Linked DNA regions of Pararhizobium sp. A13. The protein of the gene in region 1 binds, or shares a complex with, the protein of each later gene. Links are inferred from orthologs where the notes say so. Each region holds a gene or a part of one and is shown on either strand. Other genes may lie near its edges. The genes, in order: WI754_RS18200 and uvrB.

Region 1 (3,364 bases):
TGTTCACACGGGTGTGGCTGACGGCGCAGGACGAGGACACCATCGAGTATTTCGTCGAAAAGGTCCGGCGGTTTCCGCAGGTACTGGAATGCTACCTGATGCTCGGCGACTGCGACGTTCTGCTGCGCGTCGTGGCGGAGGATATCGACGACTACCGGCGCTTCCAGTCCGAGCATCTCAGCCGTATCAAGGGGGTGCAGAACGTCAAGACCGATGTCCCGAGCCAGGTGATCAAGCAGACGTCGGAATTGCCGCTTTAGGTGGGGGTATTCGCTGTGCCTGTTAGGGGGATCGGGCGGCCTGCGGGGGCTCGATTCTGTTTGAAAAGGAGACTGCCCGCGGCTTGGAAATGGATCCTCGGGTCAAGCCAGGCTTGACCCGAGGATCCACTCACAAGGTGCCCTCACACCCGCTCGACAAACCCGTCCAGCACCCGCTTCTGCCCCGCCCGATCGAAATCGATCGTCAGCTTGTTGCCCTCGATCCCGGCAATGTTTCCGTTGCCGAACTTGATGTGAAACACCCGGTCGCCGACGTTGAATTTCGAGGGTTCGTCGACTTTTGACTTGGCGATGAGTTCGCCGTCGATCGTGCGGGCGCGGGGCCCGGATTCGCCGTAGCCGATGCGCTCGATCGACACGCCGGAGCGGGTGCCCCAGTTGTCGCGGGTGGCGTCGGTCTTGTTGGCCTGGGCGCGTTTCCAGCCGGGGGTGGAGTAGGAATTGGCAAACGGTTCCTGCTTGTCGAAGCGGGACTGGCCGTAGCCGCCGCGGTTGTAGCCGCCATAGGATTGTTCGGCCTCCGACACTTCGACATGGGTGACCGGCAGTTCGTCGAGGAAGCGGGAGGGCAGCGTCGATTGCCACAGGCCGTGGATGCGGCGGTTGGAGACGAACCAGATGTGGCAGCGGCGTTTTGCCCGCGTGAGACCCACATAGGCAAGGCGGCGTTCTTCCTCGAGGCCCGAGCGGCCGCCTTCGTCGAGCGCGCGCTGGTGCGGAAACAGGCCTTCCTCCCAGCCGGGCAGGAAGACGGTTTCGAATTCCAGGCCTTTTGCTGAATGCAGCGTCATGATCGAGACGGCGTCGAGCTCTGCATTCTGCTCGACATCCATGACCAGCGCGATGTGCTCGAGGAAGCCGCGCATGCTCTCGAACGCTTCCATCGAGCGGATGAGCTCCTTGAGGTTTTCGAGGCGCCCGGGCGCTTCGGCCGACTTGTCGTTTTTCCACATGTCCGTATAGCCGGACTCTTCGAGGATGGTCTCGGCAAGCTCGGTGTGCGGCGTGGTCTCCAAGAGGCCCTGCCAGCGCTGGAACATGGTGACGACGTCGAACAGCGATTTGCGCGGCTTGGCCTTCATCTCGTCGGTTTCGATGAGATCGGCGGCGGCGGCGAGCATCGGGATGTTGCGGCCGCGGGCATAGTCGTGAAGGCTGCGCACCGTCGTATCGCCAAGGCCGCGCTTCGGGGTGTTGACGATGCGCTCGAAGGCGAGGTCGTCGGCGGGCTGGCAGACGAGGCGGAAATAGGCGAGCGCATCGCGGATTTCCAGCCGCTCGTAGAAGCGCGGGCCGCCGATGACGCGGTAATTCAGGCCAAGCGTGACGAAGCGGTCTTCGAACTCGCGCATCTGGAAGGAGGCGCGCACCAGGATCGCCATGTCGTTCAGATTGTGCTTCTGGCGCTGCAGCTGTTCGATCTCCTCGCCGACGGCGCGGGCTTCCTCTTCCGAATCCCAGGCGGCGTGGACTTGTACCTTGTCATCGTCGGGGTTCGCCCGATCGGTGAACAGCGTCTTGCCGAGGCGGCCTTCGTTATGGGCGATCAGATGGGCGGCGGCGCCGAGAATATGCTCGGTGGAGCGGTAGTTGCGCTCGAGCTTGATCACCTTGGCGCCGGGAAAATCCTTCTCGAAGCGCAGGATGTTGTCGACCTCGGCGCCGCGCCAGCCATAGATCGACTGGTCGTCGTCGCCGACGCAGCAAATGTTGATACGGCCATTGTCGCTAGCTGATCGTGACGACGAAGACCCCTCCCCAACCCCTTCCCACAAGGGCGAGGGGCTAGATTGCCGCGACCTCTCGTCCAATTCTGCATCCAATGATGATCGCGGCGAGTACGACCCGGCAAACCCCTCCCCCTTGTGGGGAGGGGTTGGGGAGGGGTTCTTTCTAACCGGACGCTGGGCGAGCAGCCTCAGCCACATGTATTGGGCGGTGTTGGTGTCCTGGTACTCGTCGACGAGGATATAGCGGAACTTGTCGTGATATTCCTTCAGCACATCCGGATGGGCGCGGAACATGCGGATCGGGTGGAGCAAAAGATCGCCGAAATCGCAGGCGTTCAGCGTCATCAGCCGGGCCTGGTAGGCGGCGTAGAGCTCGCGGCCTCTGCCGTTGGCAAAGGAGCGGGCGTCGCCTTCGGGGATGTCGGCGGGGCCGAAGCCCTTGTTCTTCCAGCCGTCGATCATCTGGGCGAACTGCTTGGCCGGCCAGCGCTTGTCGTCGATGCCCTCGGCCTGAATGATCTGCTTGATCAGGCGCACCACGTCGTCGGTGTCGAGGATGGTGAACGAGGACTTGAGGCCGACGAGTTCGGCGTGGCGGCGCATCAGCTTGACGCCGATCGAGTGGAAGGTGCCCATCCAGGGCATGCCCTCGACGGCGGCGCCGACCAGAACGCCGATGCGCTCCTTCATTTCGCGCGCTGCCTTGTTGGTGAAGGTGACGGCGAGGATCTGGCTGGGATAGGCGCGACCGGTCGACAGGATATGGGCGATGCGGGTCGTGAGCACGCGGGTCTTGCCGGTGCCGGCGCCGGCAAGCACCAGGACCGGGCCATCCAGCGTTTCGACCGCTTCGCGCTGTTCCGGGTTCAGGCCGGAAAGATAATCGGGTGCCCGATGCTGGTCACGCGCTGCCATGGCGCGGGCGGCGATGCCACCGGTGGGGGCGGGCGGCGCCGGCTGGTGCCCGCGCGTAGGACGCGGCGCCGGCTCCTCGTCGAAGAAGGGAATATCGTCAAATCCATTGCTCATGCGGCTCAATGTAGTGATTCGGAGCCGAAAGGCCAGAATTCCGTTCCTCTTTTATTCCGGGAAGTCCAGCTTCTTTGCGCCAGCAACCGCTTTTGTGCCGCGATCAGGGCCGATGATCGGCATCGAAGACGGGATCGACGGGAACCTGCAGCGCGGTTGCGAGCTGGTTGGTCTTGGCGGCGAGCGAAATGACGCGCAGGAGATCGGCATGCTGCTCGGCAGTCATGCCCTTGGCTTTTGCCGCGGCCGTATGCGAATGGGCGCAGTAGCCGCAGCCATTGGTGACGGAGACGGCGATATAGAGCATTTCCTTGGTCAGCGGAT
Region 2 (3,840 bases), 230 kb from region 1 along the record:
TCCGCCGTGAGAGAACCCATGCAACGCCGTTTGAAGAGTCTTGCGCGCCGTGGACACGGCGCACTGGATTCCTGTGACAGGCACAGGAATGACGGAGGGTGGGGAAGCGTCTGCCTTCATCAATGATCGCCCGGGAAGGTGGTGCGGCGTCGCCCGGCGGCTGGTGGCGTTCAGTGGGGCGACCCGTTGGATGCGGGGCCGGGCGGGTCGATCCGTTCCCGGTCGCGGCGGAAGGCGTCAAATTCGTGCTGATATTACCGCCCCGGCCGCCCGGTCTTCCCCTTCGTCTTCTTCTGCCGCTTCACATCGCCCGCATCCTCATAGGAGCCGACGCCGGCCTTTGCGCGCAGGAAGGGTTTGGGGTCGTCGGACCCCCTCACCAAGTTCGCCGTGCCAATCGGCTTCGCCTCTTGGGGCGAACTATCCTCTCCCACGAGGGGAGTGGAAGGGCTTCGCAGCACCGGTTTTTCCGGCAGCTTGCCGCGGGTGTTGAGCGGCTTTTCGGTGCGGCCGACGGTCATTTCGTCGAGGTCGTTCTTGCGGAACAGCGAGCGGGCCGGGCGGGTCATGTCGGTGCCCGGGCCCATGTCGTCGAGGCTGGGTTTGGTGAAGAGGGAGCGGCCGGGTTGATCTCCCCCCTTGAGGGGGAGATGGCCCGAAGGGTCAGAGGGGGGTGTGGCGGCGGACTGGGAGTTCGAGGGGGCACCCCCCTCTGTCGGCTCTGCCGACATCTCCCCCTTAAGGGGGGAGATTGGGCCCGTGTTTGCCGCATCGCCCCTTATCCGGCCCTTCGGGCCACCTTCTCCCCGTGAACGGGGAGAAGGTGAGGTGCCCTCCATTGCCCTGGCCGGATTTCTTGCGTTCCCGGTCGCGCCTTCGGCGCTCCTCGCCTCTTGCCGGGCCATCGGGTCGTCCATGACGGCGAGTTCGGCGGCTTTGAGGCGCTTGATCTCGTCGCGCAGGCGGGCGGCGGTTTCGAAGTCGAGGTCGGCGGCGGCGTTGCGCATCTGTTTTTCCAGCGCTTCGAGATGGGCGGCGAGGTTGTTGCCGACCATGTCGGTGAGGCCGCCCTTGACGCCCTTGATGCCGATGTCGGCGCGGACATGGTCCTTCTCGTAGACGGAATCGAGAATGTCGGAGATCTTCGCCTTGACTGATTCCGGGGTGATGCCGTTGGCCTCGTTATAGGCCATCTGCTTTTCGCGCCGCCGCGCGGTTTCCTCCATGGCGCGGCTCATCGAGCCGGTGACCGTGTCGGCATAGAGGATGACCTTGCCGTCGACGTTTCTTGCGGCGCGGCCGATCGTCTGCACCAGCGAGGTTTCGGAGCGCAGAAAACCTTCCTTGTCGGCGTCGAGGATGGCGACGAAGCCGCATTCGGGGATGTCGAGGCCCTCGCGCAAGAGGTTGATGCCGACCAGCACGTCGAAAGCACCCAAGCGTAAGTCGCGGATGATCTCGATGCGCTCCAGCGTGTCGATGTCGGAATGCATGTAGCGGACGCGAACACCCTGCTCGTGCAGATATTCGGTGAGGTCCTCGGCCATGCGCTTGGTGAGCACGGTGACGAGGGTGCGGTAGCCGGCAGCGGCGGTCTCGCGGATCTCGCCGAGCACGTCGTCGACCTGGGTTTTGGCCGATCGCACCTCCACTGGGGGATCGATGAGTCCGGTCGGGCGAATGACCTGTTCGGCGAAGACGCCGCCGGACTGTTCCAGTTCCCAGGCGGCCGGGGTGGCGGAGACGGCGATGGTGTCGGGGCGCATGGCGTCCCATTCCTCGAAGCGCAGCGGGCGGTTGTCCATGCAGGAGGGCAGGCGAAAACCGTATTCGGCCAGCGTCGCCTTGCGGCGAAAGTCGCCCCGGTACATGCCTCCGATCTGGCTGACCGAGACGTGGCTTTCGTCGATGAACAAAAGGGCGTTGTCGGGGATGTATTCGAACAAAGTCGGCGGCGGCTCGCCGGGCTGGCGGCCGGTCAGGTAGCGCGAATAGTTCTCGATGCCAGCGCAGGAGCCGGTCGCCTCCAGCATCTCGATGTCGTAGCGGGTGCGCTGCTCCAGCCGCTGGGCTTCCAAGAGGCGGCCGCCCTTTTCCAGTTCGGCGAGGCGCAGTTTCAGCTCCTCCTTGATCGACTTGATCGCCTGGTTGAGCGTCGGGCGCGGCGTGACATAGTGGGAATTGGCGTAGATCTTCACCGATTTCAGGTCGTCGGTTTTCTGGCCGGTCAAGGGATCGAACTCGGTGATCGCGTCGATCTCGTCGCCGAACATCGAGATGCGCCAGGCTGCGTCTTCCAGGTGGGCCGGGAAGATCTCGATGGTGTCGCCCCTCACACGGAAACTGCCGCGCTGAAAGTCCATGTCGCGGCGCTTGTATTGCTGGGCGACGAGGTCGGCGAGCAATTGCCGCTGGTCGAGCGTGTCGCCGACCGTCATCTGGAAGGTCATGGCGGTGTAGGTCTCGACCGAGCCGATACCGTAGATGCAGGAGACCGAGGCGACGATGATGACGTCGTCGCGCTCGATCAGCGAGCGGGTGGCCGAGTGGCGCATGCGGTCGATCTGCTCGTTGATCGAGCTCTCCTTCTCGATGAAGGTATCGGAGCGCGGCACATAGGCTTCCGGCTGGTAGTAGTCGTAGTAGGAGACGAAATATTCGACGGCGTTGTCGGGGAAGAAGTTCTTGAACTCGGAATAGAGCTGCGCCGCCAAGGTCTTGTTCGGCGCCAGGATGACGGCGGGGCGCTGGGTCGCCTCGATCACCTTGGCCATAGTGAAGGTCTTGCCCGAGCCGGTGACGCCGAGCAGCACCTGGGTGCGGTCCTGGTTGTCGAGGCCTTCGACGAGGTCCTTGATGGCGGTCGGTTGGTCGCCGGCGGGCTCGTAGTCGGATTTCATGACGATCTGGATGCCACCCTCGGATTTCTCCGGCCGGGCCGGCCGGTGCGGCGTCCACAGCTTGCCATCCTTGAACAGGGGGTTGCCGGATTCGATCAGGGCCGAGAGGGCCTCGACCGTGGCGGTGACGCCGCCGGTGGCCAACGCTTCTGCATCTTCCAGCGACGTGTCCATGCCGGCGACCGGATTGAGGCCGGCGGCGGCGCGGGTCTTCGGATCGGAGGTGCCGCCCATCGACGTTCCCCGCGCGGACTTCGACGCGGCGATCTCGACTTTCTTGCGGTGTTTGCCGGCCTTCGAGGCGACGTCGTGGCGGGTCTCGATCGTCTCGGCCTCGGCCATGCGCTGCAGCTCTTCGGCCCAGTCGGCGACGTTCGACGACAGCGGCGCGCCTTCGAAGGACGATTGCGGGGCTTCCTCGAAACCATTCGAGGCGGGGGATTTCTTCGGAGATTTTGCCATGGCCGGAATATGGAGAGAGTCCGCCGGAAAGGGAAGGGGGCGATGAGTACAAAAAGGCAACGGATAGGCCGGCTACTGCCAGTTTCTGACACCATGGCGACAGCCGCATCGGGGGCGCGCGGCTGCAGGCCCGGATCGCCAACCAGGTCCATTCCGCGGCGCAGCTGAAAACGATGCACGAGGTGATCACGCTCGTCGTTTTTGCCGCCTTCTCGGTGTTCTGGCTGAAGGAAACCCTGACCTGGAACCATGCGATCGGCTTTTGCCTGATCGCCGGCGGCGCGACGTTTGTGTACAAGGGGTGAATTTGGGCGGGGCCGCCCGCAGATTCGCCACAAGCGTGCCGTAGCGGTAGGCCGATCGGCAGGGGAAGGTTTGATGGTACTGGCGTTTTCCACCATGGCGGCATTGCGGTTCGGCACCGGGTTCAGGCCCGGCCAGGCGCCGCCCGAGAGCGTCGAGGAGATGCTGGGGCAGC

What was found.
Region 2: the proteins of WI754_RS18200 (region 1) and uvrB are in contact, whole or in part, in a crystal structure (PDB 7EGT), measured with the Thermus thermophilus proteins. The link is inferred for Pararhizobium sp. A13 from one-to-one orthologs. Residues at the interface, in WP_096412145.1 of Thermus thermophilus: His654, Arg656, Phe657, Gln666, Asp668, Glu669, Lys680, Arg681, Leu682, Ser683, Lys685, Tyr686, Ala687; in WP_096411307.1 of Thermus thermophilus: Glu23, Leu25, Arg26, Asp27, Gly28, Glu29, Arg30, Phe31, Arg55, Glu326, Asp327, Phe328, Glu379, Ser382, Gln383, His398, Gly400, Arg401.

What each region holds. Positions count from the first base shown.
Region 1 is NZ_CP149510.1:3,698,778-3,702,141, reverse strand. Bases 204-3,361 are described here. They hold WI754_RS18200 (UvrD-helicase domain-containing protein), read right to left. Parts: upstream 3,041-3,361; coding sequence 404-3,040; downstream 204-403. Other genes in these bases: WI754_RS18195 (carboxymuconolactone decarboxylase family protein), read right to left, coding at 3,144-3,361; WI754_RS18205 (Lrp/AsnC family transcriptional regulator), read left to right, coding at 204-260. Outside these bases: more of WI754_RS18205, read left to right, coding at 1-203; more of WI754_RS18195, read right to left, coding at 3,362-3,364. UniProt on the Escherichia coli protein: A helicase with DNA-dependent ATPase activity. Unwinds DNA duplexes with 3'-5' polarity. Translocates on single-stranded DNA with 3'-5' polarity. Initiates unwinding more efficiently from a nicked substrate than double-stranded DNA.
Region 2 is NZ_CP149510.1:3,471,376-3,475,215, reverse strand. Bases 55-3,688 are described here. They hold uvrB (excinuclease ABC subunit UvrB), read right to left. Parts: upstream 3,363-3,688; coding sequence 255-3,362; downstream 55-254. Also shown: WI754_RS17100 (DUF1800 domain-containing protein), read left to right, coding at 3,741-3,840. UniProt on the Escherichia coli protein: The UvrABC repair system catalyzes the recognition and processing of DNA lesions. A damage recognition complex composed of 2 UvrA and 2 UvrB subunits scans DNA for abnormalities.